4 regions of the Oceanobacillus sp. FSL K6-0127 genome follow, and region 1 is predicted to be linked to each of the others. Evidence: riboswitches for the same ligand, from Rfam matches in the RefSeq annotation. Region 1 holds a riboswitch; each other region holds the start of a gene.

Region 1 (5,800 bases):
GGAGGTCCTCGGAATGCACCTTTAACACGTGGGCTGTTTTCGCAACCAGACTTTCTTCTAAAGCAATACTAGAGGTTCGCGGATATGTAATCAGTTTTTTCTCATAAAGTGATTGGGCCACCTTTAGAACTTTATCAGACGTCCATCCCTTATATTTATTCGTTATAAACCCCTGCAGATTGGATAAATTAAATAAAAACGGAGGAAATTCTTTTTTCTTCTCTACTTGCTTATCTATAATAGTTGCTTGTTTGTTTTGAATCAAATTGTGGACTTCTTCCAACACTTCTTTTTTCTTAAACTTTTCATCTTTATTTTCTATATAGATTCCTTCATATTCATGGTTATCTTCAGTCTGGAACGTTGCAGTTAGTTTAAAATAATCCTCTGGCTTGAAATTAGCTATTTCTTGATCGCGATCATAGATGATTTTTAAGGTTGGTAAGAGTACCCTGCCTATATTCAACGCCTTGCTTTTTCCTTGTTGATATTTTAACGTTGCAACAGAGGTTAGGTTGATACCTATAACCCAATCGGCCCATTGTCTGCTAATCCCTGCATCTCGCAATGGTTGCATTGCATTGTTCGGTTTGAGGTTTTCTAACCCTTGCAGCACTTCATTCTGTGTCCATTCGTTTAAGAGCAAGCGAAATACACTAGCTTTCGGCTTTACTCCACCTCGGTAGATAATACTGTCCCCGATTAGCTGCCCTTCCCGGTCGTAATCACATGCTGAAATAATTGCTTCCAGATCATTTCGTTTCATTAGTGAATGGATTATTTTTAACTGTTTTGCAGCTCCACCATCTGTTTGTGATCGATTCCGAGGATTGCTTTTTACTTTATATTTAAATTCAGAAGGGATAAAAGGAAAATTATCCATTTTCCAGCTTCGCATTTTTCCATCATAGTCTTTCGCATCGTATAACTCTACAAGATGCCCAAACGCCCAAGTAATGATATAGTTGTTTCCTTCAAAATAGCCATCTTTCTTCGTTTTTATTTTCAATGCGTCTGCAATGTTTTTTGCGACGGATGGTTTTTCTGCTAGTATTAATTGGACTCCCAATTCGAATTCATCCCCTATCCTTTAACTCCATATCTATTAATTTTCCGTTATTCTCGTTTAGAAACATTCGTTCGATATACTATTATGCCATAGATTACACTTTTTTTCTAATTGATTCCTATACCGAACTTGGCTAAGAATAGATAGGCTGCATTCAAATACTGTTATATTTTTTTCTGCACCACTACAAAGACATTTTTGCGATCCGTGAAGTTATTCTGACGAGCCCAATCTTCTACCATATACGTAAAAACTAGATCTTGCTTTCGTTTACTTAACATTTCTTTGTCCTCTGGATATTAGATTGAATACATTTCCTTCGCAGTTAGATTTAAAGCCATAACAATATTGTCATCTATCTTTTCAATCAAAAGGCAGATATAAGTAATACATCATACTTTTTTCATACACAAAAATATATTAGGTTTTTATTACGCTTATATTTTCCAAGTGAATGGTTAAACTAGCCTCATTGGTGTAAATAATCACCACAAATTTTCACAGGAGGGGCGATAATGTCTGAGGAAAATAAAAACCGAAACAAAGATAAAGGAAAACAAAACAATCACAATAAACATAATAGGCAAGGCAATAATACGGAATTCGCGAGTGAAAATAGTGAGTTTCTAAACTTAGACAATAAGAAAAACAAACGTAAAAGGTAGCATCTTTAGAACAAAAGCGGAAGCATCCGATTTAGCGATGTACCTACGACACCCCGAACTTCGGGTGGTCCGGCGGGTCGAACATTCCTACGAAAGAGATAAAGAAAGCATCTCCCTTTGGGCGTAGTCTAGTTTTAATCGCCCATTCTGTTACATGGTGTCAGTGCCCGCTTTCACCACAGGGGGATAAGTGCGACTAATCCTCTGGCACATAAAGCTGAGTCAATGGTTAAATGTTAACTCAGCTTTATGCTTTACGAACGAAAACAATAAAACGAAATGCCTCTTGCTTTTTTCAGATTTCTAATGTAAGGTATTACTAATATAATTTCGAAAAATTACATAAATCTATTTAATTCTTATCCAGAGAGACGGAGGGACTGGCCCTTTGATGTCTCAGCAACCAGCCGATAGCGGTCCGGTGCTAATTCCAGTAAGCAACTATCCAAGTTGCTTAGAAGATAAGAAGAATGCTGTGCTATTAAGAGCAATCTTCTTATCTGAGGGTTGCTCTTTTTATTTTTTCTATTGGAGGCTAAAAAAATGACAAACAACAGGTTACAAACGAAATTCGTACAACTAGGAAATAAGAGTGATGAAAAAACAGGCGCAATTAATCCACCCATTTACTTATCTACTGCCTATCAGCACAAAGGCCTTGGACAGTCAACTGGATATGATTATACAAGAACGAAAAATCCTACCCGAACTATTTTAGAGGAAGGTATTGCTGACTTAGAGACAGGTGATTCGGGGTTTGCCTGTAGCTCGGGGATGGCAGCTATTCAATTAGTACTATCCCTTTTCCGTTCAGGTGATCATATCCTTGCACCTGAAGACTTATATGGTGGTACCTATCGGATTTTCGAACAATATGCAGAAACCTACCAAATTGAGACTACTTACGATACGTTTGAAACAGTTGAAAAAACGGAGCAGTTAATTAATGAACGTACGAAGGCTCTTTTTATCGAAACACCTACAAATCCATTAATGCAGGAAATTGATATTCTTAGCTACGCAACATTAGCCCAGAAGCATAAGCTTTTACTCATTGTTGACAATACCTTTTTAACACCTTACTTACAACAGCCACTACAGTTAGGGGCAGACATTGTTATCCACAGTGCGACCAAATATATTGGCGGTCATAACGATGTACTAGCTGGATTAGTTGTTGCAAAAGGAACAGAAATCTGTGAAAAGCTATCCCAGAATCATAATGCTACTGGTGCGGTACTCTCGCCTGTTGACTCTTGGCTACTTATTAGAGGATTAAAAACATTAGCGCTCCGTGTTGAAAGACATGAAGAGAATGCAAAAAGCATAGCAAAATTTTTAAATAAGCAACCAGCAGTTTCAAATGTATTTTATCCAAATAAGGGTGGAATGCTGTCTTTCTCTCTCAAAGAGGAACAATGGGTCGATCCATTTCTATCTTCATTAAATTTAATCGTTTTTGCTGAGAGCCTTGGAGGTGTAGAAAGCTTTATTACCTATCCAACAACGCAGACACATGCTGACATACCAGAACAGGAAAGAATTCGTCGAGGCATAAGCAATCATTTACTCCGATTTTCTGTAGGTATTGAGCATGTTGAGGATTTAAAAGCAGATTTACAACAAGCACTATCCAAATTGAATGAGGAGGATGAGAAATGAATCAAGTGAAGCGGCATGTGGAAACGAAATTCATTCATGGATCACAGAGAGGGGAAACAAGCACTGGAGCGGTAAATACGCCTATTTACCTTTCATCTACTTTTCACCAAAACAGCTTTGATGCGTTTGGTCCGTTTGATTACAGCAGGTCAGGAAATCCAACACGTCAGGCATTGGAGGACAAAATTGCAGAGCTGGAAAATGGTTCACACGGATTCGGATTTGCGTCTGGTATGGCAGCCATTTCCTCTGTACTATTATTGCTCTCTGCTGGTGATCACGTATTAGTAACAACGGATGTATACGGCGGAACATATCGTTTCGTATCAGAGGTTTTGAAACGATATCAAATTGAACATACCTTTGTAAATATGACCGATTTAAATGAAACGGCTCATGCCATTCAGCCGAATACAAAAGCGATTTATATTGAGACACCTTCCAATCCATGTATGAATATTACGGACCTTACCGGAATCGTAAAAATTGCCAAGGCTAATAATTGCCTTACGTTTGTCGATAATACATTTATGACACCACTTTATCAGAATCCATTAGACCTCGGGGCAGATATTGTACTTCATAGTGCAACTAAATTTCTATCCGGTCATAGTGATGTGATTGCAGGATTAGCTGTTACTCGTGATGAATCGCTCGGGGAAAAACTTGCTTCTATCCAAAACTCCTTTGGCGCAATTCTTGGTGCTCAAGATTCCTACCTATTACTGCAGGGAATGAAAACGTTAGGGGCTCGTTTGAAACAGTCTAGTCAATCCGCACAAGTATTGGTTGACTACTTAAAAGCACATCGGTTTGTTGAAAAAGTGTATTATCCTGGTTTAGCCTCTCACCCAGGATTTACAATTCATCAAAGGCAGTCCAAAGGGTCTGGAGCTGTCTTTTCGTTCCAATTACCAAATAGAACTGCTGCAAAAGCATTTGTAGATCATGTTCAGATACCTGTTTTTGCTGTTAGTCTTGGAGCAGTGGAATCCATTCTGTCTTATCCTACAACAATGTCACATGCTGCGATGTCGAAGGAAGAACGTGAAAAAAGAGGCATTACAGATGGATTATTACGCTTTTCAGCAGGATTGGAATTCACAGATGATTTAATTGCAGATTTTGATCAAGCACTCCATGCAGCTGAAGTTTATGCTGCAGTAAAAACCTCTGCTTCTTAATCTAATTTAGATTATTGCTTTATTGGCGAGCTCTGTCCTCAGACAATGCGTAAAGGACAGAGCTACTGCAGCTTAAAAGGCTGGGAATAAAGCCTATTACGATTATTTACCTTCCGCCACCACTATCCGTTCTACAATTTCATCCTCAATCACCTTTCCTACTTCTTCACCAAGTAGGTTATTTACCAGGATAGAAAAAATCAACCGCTCTCCATTGGATATATCTAGATATCCTGACAACGTGCTTACCCCCTCAATAGTTCCCGTTTTTGCTTGCACAGAAAACAATTTCATTCGTTCTTGAAGTGTTCCGCCAATCATTCGATCCGCATGTCCAGCTACTGGTAGTGCATGCAAAAATACAGGAAACCACTCCTTTTTCTGAACTTCATACAATAATTGAGAAATTTCATTTGCCGGAATCAAATTACTATGTGATATACCAGAGCCATCTTTGATTAACAGATGTTTTACTGCAATGCCTAGCTGCTTCATTTCCTTCTCCAGTACTGGAATACCTTTTTCCCAACTTCCCTCTTTATGAATCCTTCTACCCATTTCCTTTATTAGCATTTCCGCTATTCCATTATTGCTTAACTTCATAAAAGGAATCAGTATTTCCGAGAGCGGAACGGAATCTTTTGAGCTTAGTACGGTTGCATTCCTAGGGGATTCCCCTATTTTCACTTCACCATCCCAGCTTATTCCTTGCTTCGTAAGAGCGTTGCTGAAAAGCCTCATGGCGTATTCACTAGCGCCCCATACAGACATCCATCGTTTAACGGCCTCAGAAGTATATGCAATTTCACCTGAAATTGTTATTCGATTACTGCCATGCTCCCGTTCCACTATCAAATCATCGTCCAGAGCCTCTTTCACCGTTATTGCCTTATTTTGAACCGTTACATAATCTGTGTTCGGTGATATTGTAAATATTGGCGGCTCTCCAATAACTGTAGGTATCACTTCGATTAACACAGAACCCGTATCATAATCTTTATTTGGAGAAGCTGTCAACGCAGAAACTTCTGCACCATAATAATATTGCTCATCCGACCAAACTAAATCACGAGAAAGTCGTACATGATCATACCACATATCATCCCCAATAATATCTCCAGTTATCTTATGGATACCTTTTTTCTTTATTTCTTCTGCGAACGCTTTAAAGTCCTCCTTCAGTAAAGTAGGATCACCTTTACCAACTAGAAAAAGGTTGC
Region 2 (5,800 bases), 2.1 Mb from region 1:
ATTTGCCTTTCCATAACCTTCTCTTAGAGGAGAGAAACGATTTCGCATATCTTCTTCCCGCCAGCCAAACATAAATGTATCAATCGTCAAAACAATTGCTTCATAACCAGCTTCTTCCGCTCGTTTTACCATACTGTACGAAATATTTTCGTTATTGGACCAATAGAGCTGGAACCATTTTGGACTTTTGGCAGATGCAGCAGCTACTTCCTCAATGGAGTAGCTGGACACCGTACTTTGAATATATGGCACATGGTATTTTGCAGCTGCCTTTGCTACTGCGATCTCTGCATCCTCATGTGTTATTTTTAACATTCCGACAGGTGCAAGCAGAAATGGATGTGCGTAAGTACGGCCAAATAGTTCAATGCTCGTATCAGCGACAGACACATCGTTTAAATATTTAGGAACAATTGAATACTTTTCAAAGCTAGCGATGTTTTTTCTTAATGTTTCTTCACCACCAGCACCAGATCGGGTGTAACCAAATGCAGCTGTATCGATTTTACCTTTAGCCGCTGCTTCTAATTCCTCTGCGCTAAAAGGGAATACTTCGGATGAAACGATGCTTTCGATAAATGAGTCATTTTTCTGTACGGTTGTCATTCGTGTCACACCTTTATAAGAAGTTTGGTTTTCGTTTCTCTAAGAAAGCTTGTATGCCTTCCACATAATCATCCGAGCTGTAGGATTCCAGAATGAGATTTGAAATAGCATCGGTTTCTGTATTATCTCCATCTATAATAGCTTGAATGACTTGTTTAATACCTGCGTTTGCTACTGGGGATTTCTTAAGGATTTGTTTAGCGAAATTAGAAACGTCTTCCTCAATTTCCTCAGGAGCACATACATAGTCAATTAAGCCAATTTCCTTACCTTCTTCTGCGGTGATCAGCTTTGCTGTATAAAGCAATTCTTTTGTTTTAGAAGGACCAATTAAATTAAATAGTCGTTTTGTACTTGTCAGATTATACACAATACCGATGTTTGCAGAAGTAATCCCGAGCTTACTCCCTGACGTTGCAAATCGGAAATCACATGCATTAGCAAGCTCCAGACCTCCGCCGATAGCCAGCGTTTGAATCATGGCAATTGTTGGTCTTGGAAATCGATATAGCTTTTCAATTGCCCCTAGTGCAAAGTCATTATACGCTTTTGCCTTTTCTGCATGTAAACGAACTTCTAGAAATTCTGTAATATCTGCGCCTGCAGAGAAAGCTGTTTCATCAACACCACGGACAATGAGGAGATTTATGGCGTTATCTTGTTTGAGTTCATCTAGTAATACTTCTAATTTTTGGAACATAGCGAGTGAAAAACAGTTCTTCTTTTCAGGGCGATTAATAGTAATCGTTGCAATCGCACCATGTTTTTCAATATAAAGATCATTTGACATGCAAAAAACCTCCAAGTAGTGTGTGTTCAAAAAGGAGGATGAGAAGGTCCGAAATCGGCTAAGGTCGCAATGTACTGGGGCTGTGATTACTAGCCCATCGAAAAGCTTTGCTGCGACACCGACATTAGGACGTCCTGTGCGTCGAAGTTCCTTGTTCTCGATGCATCATTCTCACCGGACCTTTTGAACCTGCTATACTAATCTTTTTTCAAACGTGCTGCGAGTCTATTACCAAGCGATTGAATTCCTTGAACGAGAATAATAAGAATAAAGACAGTCGCATACATAACATCAACTTCATATCGTAAATGGCCGAATCGATATGCCAGATCCCCAAGTCCACCTGCACCAACAAGACCAGCCATTGCAGTAGCCCCGATTAGGCTGACGGTTGCAATTGTTAATCCTAAAATAATGGAAGGGCGTGCTTCACGGAGCATCACATTCCAAATAATTTGCCTTGTTTTAATACCCATCGCTTTGTATGCTTCGATTATACCGTTATCTACTTCCAACAAGGATGTTTCTAATAACCTTGCTATATATGGTGCTGTGTAGATAACAAGCGGAACAATTACCCCTTGTACACCAATCGTTGTTCCTACTAGGAATTTTGTGAATGGTAAAATAAAGAACAATAGAATAATAAATGGGATCGAACGAACAACATTTATGAATAAGTTGAGCAGCTGATAGATAAATCTATTTGCTAATGCTTGACCAGGGCGTGTAAGGACTACGAGAATTCCTAATGGAACTCCAATTAATATTGCAAAAAACAATGAAATAATGACCATCTGGAAAGTCTCAATGACAGACTGCCCGATAATTGGCAGCCATTCTTGGATGAATGCTTCCATGTTATTCTCCCTCCACTTCTTCTGTTGCGACACCTTGTTCGTTTAGGAATTGCAAGGATGCATTGATTTGTTCTGGTTCACCAACAAGGTGAATGACTAAGTTTCCAACGATGCCATTCTTTAGTTCCATAATGTTTGCCGTTAGAATATTTGGTTCCACATTAAATTTTTGACTTACCTGTGAAAGTAGAGGCTGTCCTGTGTTTTCACCGATAAATGTAAGTCTTGTAACAGTGCCATTCAGCTTCAATTGAGAAATAAGTGATGCTGATAATTTACGTTGGGAAATGGTATCTAAGAATTTCTTCGTCGTATGCTTACGTGGGTTGGTGAACAGTTCTATGCTTGAGCTCTGTTCGATGACTTCACCTTTTTCAAGCACGTACACATAATCGCATATTTTTTGGATTACATTCATTTCATGGGTAATAAGTAAAATCGTTATTCCGAGATCTTCATTAATTTTTAGAAGCAAGTCGAGAATCGAGTTTGTTGTTTCTGGGTCAAGAGCGCTTGTTGCTTCATCACTGAGAAGTATTTCTGGTTCTTGTGATAATGCTCTAGCAATAGCGACCCGTTGCTTTTGCCCACCAGATAGTTGAGAAGGATAGCTGTTTTGCTTTTCTGCTAAATCAACAATCTTCAAGTATTTTTCAACACGCTTCTTCACTTCCTGTTTATCATAGCCAAGAAGTTTTAATGGAGTTGCGATATTGTCATAAACTGTTGCAGTTTTTAATAGATTGAAGTGCTGAAAAATCATTCCAACCTTCTGCCGCGTCTTTCGCAGTTTTTCTGGTGGCAGGGAGGTCAATTCGGTTCCGTTGATTGAGACACTTCCGTTCGTAGGCTTTTCAAGTAAATTGACAAGCCTAATTAATGTACTTTTCCCCGCACCACTATAACCAATTACGCCGTGGATTTCTCCTTTTTTAACATGAAGGTTAACATTATTTACAGCTGTTACGTCCCCATTTTTAGATGGGAAAACTTTCGTGATGTTTTCTAATTTGATCATCTAACCTACATTCCTTTCGAAAAAGAATGCTGCTCCAGTAGTCGCAACATTCTTTTGTTAAAATACTGAAGTATAAAATTTGGCTGAATTATTTCTACGCCTAACATCGGCATACGCCTAAAGGGGCATGTTTCCTTTTAGATGAACTTGACTTCCGCCCATAGAAGAGAAAGTCATAGATCATCTTATACTTTGGAGTGAATCTCCTCCGTAAGAATGTTCGACAGGCAGAACCATCCCAAAGTTCGGGGCACAGTCGGTATGTCGATAACCGGGCGCTTCCGCTTTTATTTACTTATTCATCCCAGCTTGGAATTACAGAGCCTTGAAATTCTTCTTCAATAAATGCTTTCACTTCATCAGATTGGTATGCTTCAACGAATTTTTTAACGACTGGGTCATTTTCATTTTCAGCACGTACAACGATATAGTTTATATATGGAGAATTGGTGGATTCTAATAGAATTGAATCTTCTTTTGGACTAATACCTGCTCCTAAAGCGAAATTCGTATTAATTGCAGCTGCATCGACTTCGCTAAGTTGATTTGGAATTTGTGCTGCATCTAATTCAATGAATTCCAGGTTTTTCGGATTATCTACAACATCATGAATGGAAGCTGTCTCTTTCTTGTCTTCTTCCAACGTAATAATCCCGGCTTCTTCCAAAATAAATAGTGCGCGACCACCGTTTGTTGGGTCATTTGGAAGGCCAAATGTTGCACCATTCGGAATATCATCGATGCTCTCATATGTTTCAGAGTAAACACCCATTGGGTTTAAAATAGTTTTACCAACCGGCACTAAACTTGTCCCATGATCCTCATTAAATTGATCTAAGAATGGCTCATGCTGATAACTGTTCACATCTAAGTCGCCTTCAGATAATGCGGTATTCGGTAGGACATAGTCAGAGAATACTTTTAGTTCCACCTCAAGTCCGTTTTCAGCAGCAACATCAGCAGCAGCTTCTACAATTTGTTCATGCGGACCAGCAGTAACACCAACCACTATTTTATCCTCATTTAGTGCGTCGGTGCTGCCAGAGGCGTCATTACCACAAGCAGCTAGTACTCCAGCTAATAAAATAATTGATAACACAATTCCAAATTTTTTCATTTTGTTACCCCCTGTAATATAGTAAACTTGCTGATAATTAAATAGCCTCTCTTTAAAAGAAAGAGAGGCTTGTATATATACAGAGGTCCTCTCTCATCTTTCAAAACGTTATGTTTTGCAGGATTTAGCACCTTTCTATGCTGTAACATAAAAGGTTGCCGAGCTTCATCGGGCCAGTCCCTCAGCTACTCTTGATAAGAGATGTAGTCTATTCAATTCTATTTATTTAAATTAACGTATAATTCTAATTCAGTCAATACTTATTTTATTTATTCTTGCATTTCTTTTGGGACTCCCCTTATTATTGAGATAATTAGAATTTTCAGTTTCGTGAGTGGGAGAGATGAATTGTGTCATTGTGTCGTGCACATTTTGCAAAAGGGAAAGCAGGAACAGTTCTTGCGGCTAGGTTATTAGCAGAAACGGATCTTCTAACCGGAATTGAGCGGCTATGTCAAGAAAATGATATTGAATCGGCTGTAATCAGCAGCTGTTTTGGCAGCTTTAAGAAAGCCGGTTATTTATATTTAATAGCAAATAGTGAATCAAAAGTTGGTGCTGGCTATGGAGATTTGCAGGTAAGACAAGGACCAATTGAGTTTTTACAAGGGACTGGGGTTGTATGTCAGCGTGATGGTGACTATGATATTCACTTTCACGGTACGATGTGTGATCAAGAAGGAAATGTTTTCGGCGGTCATCTTGTAAAAGGGGAAAACCCCGTTATTACAGTAGACCTTGTACTTACGGCTATTGAAGGGATGAGCTTCAATCGAAAGTACGATGAAGAGACAGGCGGGAATCAGTTTTATCCTGTAGAGCATGGAAAGAACGTGACGTATAACCTATCGAAAAATTGAAGCTGGGACATACAAAAGTGTTTAATGTTAAAGACGAACGATGCATAAGCTTAGCGCAGGAATTATACGTAGACTCCAGCGGGAGGTAAGGCATAGGTGAGACACCGTAGTGCGATAGCGCAAGGGGGGATCACCAGCCACCACTGGATGCGCGAATTATATTTCCAGAGCGAGTTATTTGCACCAATCATGTTCGGTTTTTATTTCATAAAAATACTTTTGTCCCAGCCTCAGTGGCCGAACAAGAATGAACCATAAAAGGGGATCTTAATCGAGCTATAACTTTACGATCACCTTTTATGAGTTGGTTATTTAGGGAAAATATTAAGTTTTTCAATACGCTGAATAGCTTCCTTGATACGCTGCTCTTCAACGAGCAAGCCAATTCGGATATACCCCTCACCAAATGATCCGAAACCATTTCCGGCAGCTACTGCCACATCTGCTTTTTCTAGCAGAAAATCAGCGAATGTTTCACTTGTAAAACCATCCGGAACTGGCAGCCAGGCAAAGAAGGATCCTTTTGGAGCCTCGACTTCCCAGCCGATT
Region 3 (5,800 bases), 1.2 Mb from region 1:
TCATTCTCAACTTATTCTCATTACAATCTTAAAGCATTTCAAATTAATTATCAACTCTTTTAAGCGCACAGCTTATTACTGTTTCACCATATCAAATTAGATATAATTGTACAAATAAATAGTGCTGATGTCCGCATATTAAGACACCAGCACAAAGGTAATTATAAGTTTGTTATTTAGCTATTTGACCATCCATTCCTGCCACTAGCATTTTCGCTTCTTTGTATTCCCGTTCTCGTTGTTTTTCTACTTCCAGCCGTTTTTCAAGTTTCCTGCTGTACTCCTCGTAGCAAACATGACGGGACTTCGTCATTCCTTTTTCCATTTCCGAAGTGTAATTCAACCTCAGACCACTGTCAATAGTGAATCATCCTTTCGTTTTGGTTACATAAAATATAGTAACACTAGAAAGGTTCCCTTTACAATTCGGATTTAAACCTCTATGACTGGATTATTCTATATATGAATGATTCATAACGTGAAAACATAGAAACGACATTAAATAATGGCAAATAACGCACGTATCCTTTAAAATGCTATTAATAAATTATAATTACTTTTCGCCTTCCACTGGTAGAACTGCACCATCGTAGTTCTCCATCATAAAGTTTTGGATTTCTTCAGATTTTAGTACTTCAACCAGTTTCTTTAATGCTTCTTTATCAGCATCTTCAGACCTTACAGCAATAACGTTTAAATAGTCAGTTTCTTCGTCTTCAACAAACAATGCATCCTCTAATGGGTTAAGACCTATACCAATTGCGTAGTTTGTGTTGATAACAGCAAGCACATCTTCTTCTGAATTATAAAGCTCTGGTAGTAGTGCCGGATCATAATCTGGTGAGAAAACTAAGTTTTTAGGATTTTCAACAATATCGTCAATTGTTGCAGCGGATTTTTCTACACTTTCATCTAAAGTAATCAAACCTTCCCGCTCAAACAAAGTCAAAATCCGCCCATGATCGGAAACAGAATTGCTTAAAATAACTTCAGTTCCATCAGCAATGTCATCGACTGATGCAATTCCTTTTGAATAAACACCCATTGGTTCTACGTGAATAGCTCCAATCGATTCAATTTCATATCCTGTATCTTCCACTGTTTGATTCAAATACGGAATGTGCTGGAAGTAATTCGCATCTAACGTGCCATTGTCTAAATCATCATTTGGCAGTATATAATCCTGATATTCTTCAATATGAAGTGTTACACCTTGTTCTTCAAGTAATGGCTGAGCTTCTTCTAGAATTTCCGCATGTGGTACACTTGAAGCACCTACAGTGATTTCATTTGTTTCTTCGGTTCCTTCTGACGAACCATTATCGGCTCCATCTTCTGATTCATTTCCACCGCCACAAGCAGCTAATATAAGTACAAGTGCGAATGTTACCAGGGCTAAAAGCTTTTTCATTCTGTTTCTTCCTCTCCATCTTGTTTTTATAATTGAAATAGGTTTTCCTATTTTCATCTATTGATAATGTTATCGTTTATCAAGCTTGTTTGTAATAAAGTCCCCAATAAATTGGAAAATAAACACGATAATTACAATAATGACCGTACAAAGAAATACAACATCAAAATCACGTCGTTGGAATCCAAAATAATACGCATAGTTTCCAAGACCACCTGCACCAATCGCACCTGCCATTGCGGTATACCCAATTAATGCAATCGAGGTAACCGTAAGGCCTGATACGAGTGCCGGCATTGATTCAGGGAGTAGAACACGGAAAATGATGGTACGTGTTTTCGCCCCCATCGCTTTGGCTGCTTCAATTACACCTTTTTCCACTTCGTTAAGCGCGATTTCAACGAGTCTCCCGTAAAACGGAGCTGATCCAATAATTAATGCGGGCAGTGCTGCATTTGGTCCGCGAATCGTTCCGATAAGGAAATCGGTAAATGGAAATAGCAATAAGATCAATATAATAAATGGGATGGCTCTAAATATATTCACAAGAGCCGCTACAACAAAATAAATATACTTATTTTTCCAGATGCCGTCTTTTTTCGTTAAATATAGAAGCAATCCTAATAATAGACCGAAAATACATGTACCAATAATAGCAATAATTGTCATGTAAAATGTTTCGTAAGTTGCTTCAACTAAATCCTCGTATTTAATATTTGGGAATAACTCAGCTAACATCCCGGATAACCTCCACTTCGACCGAGGTCTGTTCCTGTATAAAGCTTAATGCTCTATCGAATTCCTCTTGTTCGCCAATAACCTGTACGAATAATGTGCCATATCCGCCAGCTTGTGTTTGGGTGATTTTTCCTTGTAAAATATTTAAATCAATATCAAAACGCTTTGCCAGCTGGCTTATAAGGGTTTGATTTGTAGCCTCACCTAAAAATTGAAGCTTAAGAATAATACCATCTGCATTATTCTCAATAATATTGGTTATATCATCCTCTTCGTCACTTGGTCCCATAATTTGCTGAACAAATTTTTTCGTAACGTCTTGTACGGGATGGGTAAACACATCAAGCACATTTCCCTGTTCAACAATCCGTCCTTGCTCCATGACCGCTACTTGGTTACAGATTTTTCGAATAACATGCATTTCATGTGTAATCAAAATAATCGTTAATCCAAGCTTTTTATTAATGTCGACCAGCAAATTCAAAATCGCATTCGTTGTTTCTGGATCCAATGCAGAGGTTGCCTCATCACATAACAGCACTTTTGGATTATTCGCAAGTGCGCGAGCAATTCCAACACGCTGCTTCTGTCCACCACTTAATTGGGATGGATAAGCTTTTTCCCGTCCACCAAGGCCAACCAAATCAATGAGTTCCTGTACTCGCTTTTGCCTCTCCTGCTTTGGGACTCCTGCAATTTCAAGTGGGAATGCAATATTTGCCTCTACCGTTCTTGACCAAAGTAAATTGAAGTGCTGAAAAATCATGCCGATTCCTTGTCTTGCAAGGCGAAGCTGTTTTGAATTAAGTGTCGTTATTTCTTCATCATCAATAACAATTCGTCCTGATGATGGTTCTTCCAATCGGTTAAGCAGTCTGACGAATGTACTCTTCCCTGCACCGCTGTACCCAATCACGCCGAATATCTCACCGTCAGGGATAGTAAGGGTCAAATCATCAACAGCTGCTATGTCATCATTATTTAGTCTAAAGACCTTACGTAAACCCTCAATCGAAATCACGTTATGTCCTCCTCTTCGTTCTAACTTTTGTGCCTATAAACAAATTCTTTACTGTATGAATGCTGCAATACATTTTTTAACCAAAAAACAAAAAACGTCTTCTGTAAGAGAACAGAAAGACGTCATATCATTAAAAAGTCTCACGTTCTCTCATCTGTCAAAGTTTACTTTGCAGGAATTGGCACCTTTCAAAAGATTGAAGGTTGCCGCGGTTTCAAAGGGCCAGTCCCTCCACCGCTCAAGATAAGAGATAGATCGTATTTGATTTAGCAATTCAGTGACACTATAGTAGCATGCTAAAATACGCGTGTCAATCCTAAATAGGATTAACTTTTGTTAAAGTGAAACTTCAATCAAGAGCTTTTTCTCTCCACTGCATGATAGTACCACAGGAGTATGACTCCAAGCCCTTCCCCACCTTCTAATTTTAACTCTCTCACGCATAGAAAGGGGGGATATTAGAGCCTTAATGGGTGGCAAATAATTCTGGCTTATATATCATCAAATAATTATATATATTACCTGTCGATTGAAAGGCATAAACTTTTTCTTTCACTTCATTACCTTCTTTAATTAAAAGGCATGGAACACTTTCAATTTTATTTTCTTGCATAAATTCAGGATACAAGGACGCATTCATCTCATAAAAGATATCTATTCCATGAACAGACTCGATTTTAGCAAGCATTGATCTTGCCACCGTACATGTTCCACAAAAAGGTGTATAAATATAAATTAACATGCGTTCCTGTTCCAAACTTTTTTCTGTTATTTGCTGCATTTTTAACCACCTTAAGTTCAATCTATAAGAGGATATTCAAAAAACCCGGTAAATATCCTCTTTTTGAACACACACTATAATAAAAATATAGGATGAACAGAGAAATGTTTACTCAGTAGTGTGCTTGCAAGTATTTTCTCTGGTGTCGCTGCAACCTCCCGATATTCACTGCTAATGTAAATATGCTCCGCATGCGGTAGCTCACGAGCCAGCTGCTTACGCAATTTCATTCCAGATTTATCCTCGTCAACTAGAATAAACACATCCTTTTCATCCAATTCGTATGTTTCCAGTAATTCATCAAATCGTTCTACACCGAATGTACCATTTGTACATACGATAGTAACCTCATCATTGATGACTTTTTCAATTTGCTTCTTATCTGTAAGCCCTTCGACAATAATCACTTTTTCAAACTCAGTAGTTATCATACATGAGCACTCCTTATGCAAGCAAAAAAGTTGCCTACGTAATTCGCGTTCAAAAGGAGGATGAAAAGACCGAGATCGGGTAAAGTTGCAATGTCCTATCGCAACACGAACACGTCCTGTGTGTGTCGAGGTTCGGTGACGTTGTTACTCTCGTCACGGAACGAATGCAATTAATACGTAAGTATAGAGCTTGAACAGAATGCGAACTTCTACAGGGACGTGAACAATTTTCATAGGAAGTTTTCTTTCGCCAACGTGTTCCACAGGAAGCGGTGACTTCAACGGTCTACACAGCACGTGTCAGGAGTTAATCGAAGAACACCTATCTCATTGTTTCATTTTCACCGGACTTTTTGAACAGCATCTATTTACATACATTATATGATTGAAAGAAGGCTAACTATACACTTTCACACGCGTAAGTTAGCCTTTGGGCATTATTCTTCAGTTAATTCTTGATATGCATCTGCAGATAATAATTGCTCAAGCTCAGCTACATCAGAGGGCTCAACAACAACCATCCATGCTTTTTCATATGGAGATTCATTTACAAATTCTGGGCTATCTTCCAATTCTTCATTTACTGCGACAACTTTCCCGCTGATTGGAGCATATAATTCAGAAACTGTTTTTACAGATTCTACACTACCAAACGGCTCGTCAGCTGTTATTTCGTCTCCTACTTCAGGCAACTCAACAAAAACGATATCACCTAGCTCATCTTGGGCAAAGTCAGTAATTCCGATACGTACATTTCCGTCTTCCTTTTTTACCCACTCATGTTCTTTTGAATACAGCAAATCTTGTGGCAAACTCATTGTAATCCCTCCATTAATTCATTCCAATTTAACTATACAATTTAACCTTGTATTTTTCTAGTCTTTGTTTGAATTTGAACCCAAGGTTATTCATTAATAATAACTAGAGCCAATTTTCTTGAAATGTTTCTTCTTTAAATCCAACTGTCACCTTTGACCCGTCTGTGACAATCGGACGCTTGATTAACATTCCATCTGAAGCAAGGATTCCTGCCATTTCTTCTACACTTGCATCCATTATTTTCTCTTTAATATTTAACTCACGATATTTCTTTCCACTCGTGTTAAAGAACTTTTTAGCAGGTAAATCACTTTTGGAAATCAATTCAAGCAACTCTTCCTTTGTAGGTGTTTCTTCTACAATATGTATACTTGTATAATCGATGTTATGATCATCAAACCATTTCTTCGCTTTTTTGCATGTTCCGCAATTTGGGTACCAGTAAAATGTTAATGCCATGTACAAATCCTCCATTCCAAACTGTTTAGGAATTATTTTATCATGATTTGTATAAAAATATTAGTATAACTGCTCAGCAATCCAATTCATACTATCCAATAAGTAAAAATTAATATGCCATGAAGAAAACGGATAAAAAA
Region 4 (5,800 bases), 1.2 Mb from region 1:
TTCATATGGTATGCTTGCATGTGTCATTGTAGCAGGATGCTCAATTAACGTTTCGGCATCGCCTAAACTTACTGCAATTTTTAAGAAACCCAATTGATTCAACAACTGCTGCGCTTGCTGTTTATTCCCTTTCACATCAAAGGAAATGATTCCCCCTCCACGTTTCATTTGTCCTTCCATTATCGCAAGATCCGGATTGTCGTCATCTTCTGGATAATATACGTTAGCGACTTGCCGGTGCATCTTCAGCTGTGCCACAATTTTTCGGGCATTGTCACAGTGACGGTCCAAACGAACCGCCAATGTTTTTAAACCACGCAGTAAAAGCCATGCATCAAATGGAGATATAACCCCGCCGATATCTTTTTGTGTTGTATTGGAAAGCATATCAATAAAGGATTTTTTGCCAACGACTAAACCTGCAATTACATCTCCATGTCCGCCGATATATTTCGTTGCACTATGAAGGACAATGTCGCACCCTAATTCCAATGGTTGCTGTAAATAAGGAGAAGAAAATGTATTGTCCACTACAACCGGAATACCGTATTCCTTTGCAACCTCTGCCACCTGCTGTAAATCGATTAAGCGCATCGTTGGATTAATCGGTGTCTCTACATAAATGACGGTCGTTTCTGGCCGAATAAGACTGCGAAGCTCTTCCTTTGATTTCATCTCCGAAAAATCAGTAGTTATATTATACTTTTCTCGCATCATCGTTAGAAATCCAAACGTACATCCATATAAACCCGATGAACATATAATGTGATCATTTGCTTTGGTGAGTGCAATGAGAACAGCTGACACTGCCGCCATTCCCGATCCAAATGCAAGACCAGCTTCTCCCTTTTCTAAAGTCGCAATACGCTCTTCAAGCACACGGACGGTTGGGTTCCCCAGGCGAGAATAAATATAGCCCGACTCCTCACCGGCAAAGCGACGTTCCCCCTGCTCCGCAGTTTCAAATGTATAGGTAGATGTTTGAAAAATGGGTGTGGAAAGACTCCCAAGCATTTCTTTAGTATCATAGCCTTCATGGATGACAGCCGTTTCAATACGTTTTTGATTTTGTTTTTGTGTCATCGTCAAACCCCCTCTTAATAGATGTCTCTTACGCTCACATCTATCATATCGAATACAACTCAATTATGAAAGCGTTTTCTAAAACTTAAGCTAAGCTAAGTGATTGCTAAATTGGTAAATTCCATCTACTATTATAGAAATGTTAAAGGTTGTTCAAAAAATCCGCTTAGGAGGGAAAATATAATGGATAATCGGCATACGAAAACCGGCATCATCTATACATTCAGTGCCTACCTCTTATGGGGGATTATTACAATGTACTGGAAACAAATTGATTATGTTCCAGCTGGGGAAATTCTAGCACATCGAATAGCATGGTCAGCAGTATTTATGCTGCTTCTTGTCATTTTTCTTGGTAAATGGAATAACTTCATACAGGAATGCCGACAAATTATGAAAAAGAAAAAGCAATTACTTGGGATCACAGCTGCCGCGATTGTGATTACATTAAACTGGTTTCTATTTATTTGGGCAGTTGTTCAAGGACATATCCTGCAAGCAAGTCTTGGATACTATATCAACCCGCTTATTAGTATTTTACTAGGAATTATCATTTTGAAAGAACCTGTAACGAAAGGTCAATTACTTTCCTTTATTTTAGCAGCAATTGGTGTGCTTTACTTAACATTCAGTTACGGTGTATTTCCATGGATTTCACTGCTGCTAGCAACCACATTTGCATTATACGGGTTACTGAAAAAAACAGTGAATGTCAGCGCAATCTCCGGGCTGACAATTGAAACATTGCTTATTACACCAGTCGCACTTATTTACTTATGGATTATTCCAAGCGGTTCATTTACTTTTACACCATTTATAACAGTTACGAACCTATTTTTAATTGGAGCGGGTATTGCTACCGCTGTTCCACTATTGTTATTTTCCAGTGGTGCAAAGCAGATTCCTCTAGCCATGGTAGGTTTCCTGCAATATATCACACCTACCATGATGCTTGTAATTGGTGTGTTTTTCTATAAAGAGCCCTTCTCACAAGCACATCTAGTTACGTTTGCTTTTATTTGGACTGCTTTATTTATATATATGGCGTCTATTTATAAAAATTCGCAGCGTCGTTTGAGAACACATTAAAATGAATCTCTGGCTTTAGGTAAATCCTGCAACATGCAATTACATTCAACCTAATTTAAACTTTTCAGAAAACATCATTGACAGATAATAGAATTCATTGTATACTCACACTAACTTAAATAATGCAACATCTCTTATCAAGAGCGGCGGAGGGAATAGGCCCTATGAAGCCCGGCAACCTTAAAGCATTAACCTGCTTGTAACGGTGCTAAATCCTACAGGGTAAAAACCTGGAAGATGAGAGGAGGAACGGTTCGTACATACGCCCTCTTCTTAGGAAGAGGGCTTTTTCATTTTCCCTCTTCAAACACAAAAGCGTAAGCGCCCGGTTAGCGACGTACGGACTGAGCCACAGGAGATAAAGGAAACACGCCCCTTTAGGGGTATGCCGATGTTAGGCGTAGCCTGGTTTAGTCGGCCATCCTTTTACCTAGAGTCAATGTTGACTTTCACCACAAGGGTATAAGTGCGACTAGGCCACATGTCTTAGCCAGTCGGCAAGTCTTCTTTATCGTACGGAGGCGAGGGAAGTCTCGCTACAGCTTTAGCGCTGGAGCTGGACGTGGCTGTTTCGGTAGCCAAGTGATCCACGGTATTAAAGTTTATAGTTTTCTAGTGAAAAACATAACATTTCAAGGAGGAATTTTATTATGTCACAATTTCAGCCAGAAACGGTATTACTTCATGGTGGTCAACAGCCGGACCCAACTTCAGGTGCGCGTGCTGTTCCAATCTATCAAACAACTTCTTATGTTTTCCGTGATACAGAACATGCACAAAACTTATTTGGTTTAGCAGAATCAGGTAATATATATTCTCGTATTATGAATCCAACGGTTGATGCATTTGAACAGCGTGTTGCTCAGCTGGAGGATGGGGTTGGTGCTGTTGCAACATCATCCGGAATGGCTGCTATTACGCTAGCAATTTTGAATATCGCGGAAGCTGGGGATGAAATTATTGCGGACAGCAACCTATATGGCGGTACGTACAATCTCTTTGCAGCGACCCTTCCACGCTATGGGATTACAGTAAAATTTGTTGATGGTACAAAACCGGAGGAATTTGAAGCTGCGATTACCGATAAAACAAAAGCTATATTTGGTGAAATCATCACAAATCCAAGTCTTTACGTATTTGATGTAGAAGCTGTTGCTGATATTGCACATGCTCATGATATTCCATTAATTATTGATAATACTTTTGCCCCTTATATCGCAAAACCGCTCACTTGGGGCGCAGATATTGTTATTCATTCCGCAACAAAATGGATCGGCGGTCACGGAACGACAATTGGCGGGGTCGTTGTTGATGGTGGAAGATTTGACTGGAATAACGATCGATTCCCTGGCTTCACCGAGCCTGACGAAACATATCACGGCTTAAAATATAAAGATCTTGGTCCAACAGCATTTATTACAAAACTTCGTGTTCAATTATTACGTGATATCGGGGCATGCTTAAGCCCCCAAAGTGCATTTTTATTTTTACAAGGACTAGAAACGCTACATTTACGAATTGAAAGACACGCACAGAACGCAGAAAAAGTTGCTGCCTATTTACAAAAACATGAAGCAGTAGAATGGGTCAGCTTCCCTGGTTTAAAGGAACATCCATCACATGGGCTTGCTAAGAAATATTTCAAGAGCGGCTATGGATCGATTATTACATTCGGTATCAAAGGGGGACGCGATGCAGGTAGAAAGCTAATCGACAATGTGAAGCTATGGTCACATGTAGCAAATGTTGGAGACGCTAAATCCTTAATCATCCATCCTGCTTCAACGACACATCAGCAGCTAAATGCTGAAGATTTGAAGAAAAGCGGTGTAACTGAAGAGCTTGTCCGCTTGTCGATTGGACTAGAAGCTGTAGAAGATATTCTGGCAGACTTAGAGCAAGCAATTGATCAAGCAACTGGAGTTAATCAAGCTGCACAACAATCGAATGACGCTGTAATTAAAAGCTTGCTTTCCTCTCCATTTAATCGTCAGGAAGGTATTCGCAAAAAAGTTATTGCTAGCATCGGGATTGATCAAAGCGAAACGAAATCCTTAGAAAAACTTGGTTTTGAAATCATTTCTGTAGAAGATGATCCAGCTAATGAATTATCTGTAATTTCATCTCCTGTTGATGCATTATGGGTTAAGGATAAAGAACTTCCAGCTGCAGTTATTGAACAATTGGTAAATAAAGAAATAAAATTTATTTTTGCCGAAGGAGCAGCAAGCACAAATCAAACATTGCAGCATGCAAATGCGACGGGAATTATTGTTACAGAGGTAAATCCAGCTGCATTAGCACTTCAGCTTCGAAGCAATAATACGCAAGCAACTGTTACAGTTTAAACACTATATATAATCAGGTTTACATCTCCATCAAACCGGGAATATCCCCAAAGAGTGGACCTAAAATTTAAATCGCCTTCTTTAACAGAGGGCGATTTTTTAATTAAGCATTATATTTCGTTATGTTCGTATTTAAAGGAAAGTGTGAACTCATGTGTAAATAAGGATTGTGCGTATACTGACTTCCTATTATTAGTAGAATCTGCTGGAACAATTTCGCTCCTGTCCCAGTAGTTCACCGCTATATTTATGATGCAACAAACAATCGATATTTAAGATCAACTTCAAGTTTAACTTTTTATATTATTGATTAAACTTATAATGGATGTTCTGAATAAACGATTAAGATATAGACACTACGGATCTTCCTTGAAATAATGGATAACAAGCAATACATATATAGCCAAACACCATGATTTCTTTAAGCATAATTTTACAGGAGTGCTTGAAAGGGTATATAATTTATAAATCCATTTCGAATAGTTATAAAGCGGACAAATTAACCTTTTTTCCATATTATATTAAGAGATAACTGCATAGGTGTGATTAACTTGAAAAAGTATGTTTATATAACCTTTTCCCTTCTGATTATCGGAGCTTTCATTATTTTTTTTATGCAACCGTCAAATGAAATGAGTAAGGAGCCAGCCACTCAGCCCGAGCAAGATATGCAACAAGAATTTGAAGATCATGAAGTGAATGATGAGTCGGATACAAGTAAAGAAAACCAAAAACAAGAAGAAGATACTGATCAAACGGGATTTCCACCAAATATATCTGGTGCACTACAGAATACAATTAGTTTCTTCAGTAATCAAGAAACCAAGATTGTGGCAATCGGTGATTCACTTACCCAAGGTGTTGGTGATGAAACGGATCAAGGTGGTTATATTGGAATATTAGACCGAACAATCAATGATGGATTGCAATCTGTAGAGATTGTTAACTTTGGGAAGCGCGGGAATCGTACAGATCAATTGCTCAAGCGTCTGGAACAGGAAAAGATCGCCAGAGAAATAGCGGATTCCGATTTAGTACTGATTACAATTGGTGCAAATGATATTATGAAAATCGCCAGGGAAAACATTATGCACCTTGTTATCGATGACTTTGTTGCCGAAATGGATGGCTATGAATCCCGAATTCGGCAAATATTTGAGACCATTATTGCATTAAATCCAGACACTCATATATATCTTGTCGGCTTTTATAACCCTTTCCAACAATATTTCAAGGATATTAAAGAGCTCGATTTAATTGTTGGAGCCTGGAACACTGCA

What was found. A riboswitch is a leader RNA that binds a small molecule or an ion and turns the genes downstream of it on or off. The one in region 1 is predicted to bind S-adenosylmethionine.
Region 2: linked by a shared signal. The riboswitch ahead of MHH64_RS04655 (MetQ/NlpA family ABC transporter substrate-binding protein) and the one ahead of MHH64_RS16255 (methionine biosynthesis PLP-dependent protein) in region 1 are both predicted to bind S-adenosylmethionine.
Region 3: linked by a shared signal. The riboswitch ahead of MHH64_RS10595 (ATP-binding cassette domain-containing protein) and the one ahead of MHH64_RS16255 (methionine biosynthesis PLP-dependent protein) in region 1 are both predicted to bind S-adenosylmethionine.
Region 4: linked by a shared signal. The riboswitch ahead of MHH64_RS00015 (O-acetylhomoserine aminocarboxypropyltransferase/cysteine synthase family protein) and the one ahead of MHH64_RS16255 (methionine biosynthesis PLP-dependent protein) in region 1 are both predicted to bind S-adenosylmethionine.

Annotation. Positions count from the first base shown of each region.
Region 1 covers NZ_CP150287.1:3,270,000-3,275,799, forward strand. Annotated here, with positions in the region: gene MHH64_RS16245 (DNA topoisomerase) at 1-1,069, opposite strand, end outside; gene MHH64_RS16250 (hypothetical protein) at 1,585-1,734, shown strand; SAM riboswitch class I at 2,091-2,202, shown strand; gene MHH64_RS16255 (methionine biosynthesis PLP-dependent protein) at 2,278-3,396, shown strand; gene MHH64_RS16260 (aminotransferase class I/II-fold pyridoxal phosphate-dependent enzyme) at 3,393-4,580, shown strand; gene dacB (D-alanyl-D-alanine carboxypeptidase/D-alanyl-D-alanine-endopeptidase) at 4,683-5,800, opposite strand, start outside.
Region 2 covers NZ_CP150287.1:937,417-943,216, forward strand. Annotated here, with positions in the region: gene MHH64_RS04635 (alpha-hydroxy-acid oxidizing protein) at 1-606, opposite strand, end outside; gene MHH64_RS04640 (enoyl-CoA hydratase-related protein) at 620-1,396, opposite strand; gene MHH64_RS04645 (methionine ABC transporter permease) at 1,594-2,256, opposite strand; gene MHH64_RS04650 (ATP-binding cassette domain-containing protein) at 2,258-3,274, opposite strand; gene MHH64_RS04655 (MetQ/NlpA family ABC transporter substrate-binding protein) at 3,570-4,391, opposite strand; SAM riboswitch class I at 4,482-4,592, opposite strand; gene MHH64_RS04660 (PPC domain-containing DNA-binding protein) at 4,742-5,251, shown strand; gene MHH64_RS04665 (pyridoxal phosphate-dependent aminotransferase) at 5,560-5,800, opposite strand, start outside.
Region 3 covers NZ_CP150287.1:2,099,824-2,105,623, reverse strand. Annotated here, with positions in the region: gene MHH64_RS10610 (hypothetical protein) at 173-343, opposite strand; gene MHH64_RS10605 (MetQ/NlpA family ABC transporter substrate-binding protein) at 554-1,411, opposite strand; gene MHH64_RS10600 (methionine ABC transporter permease) at 1,481-2,149, opposite strand; gene MHH64_RS10595 (ATP-binding cassette domain-containing protein) at 2,139-3,170, opposite strand; SAM riboswitch class I at 3,318-3,420, opposite strand; gene MHH64_RS10590 (thioredoxin family protein) at 3,637-3,951, opposite strand; gene MHH64_RS10585 (toprim domain-containing protein) at 4,026-4,382, opposite strand; gene gcvH (glycine cleavage system protein GcvH) at 4,820-5,200, opposite strand; gene MHH64_RS10575 (arsenate reductase family protein) at 5,304-5,660, opposite strand.
Region 4 covers NZ_CP150287.1:460-6,259, forward strand. Annotated here, with positions in the region: gene megL (methionine gamma-lyase) at 1-1,083, opposite strand, end outside; gene rarD (EamA family transporter RarD) at 1,267-2,172, shown strand; SAM riboswitch class I at 2,304-2,416, shown strand; gene MHH64_RS00015 (O-acetylhomoserine aminocarboxypropyltransferase/cysteine synthase family protein) at 2,823-4,520, shown strand; gene MHH64_RS00020 (SGNH/GDSL hydrolase family protein) at 5,072-5,800, shown strand, end outside.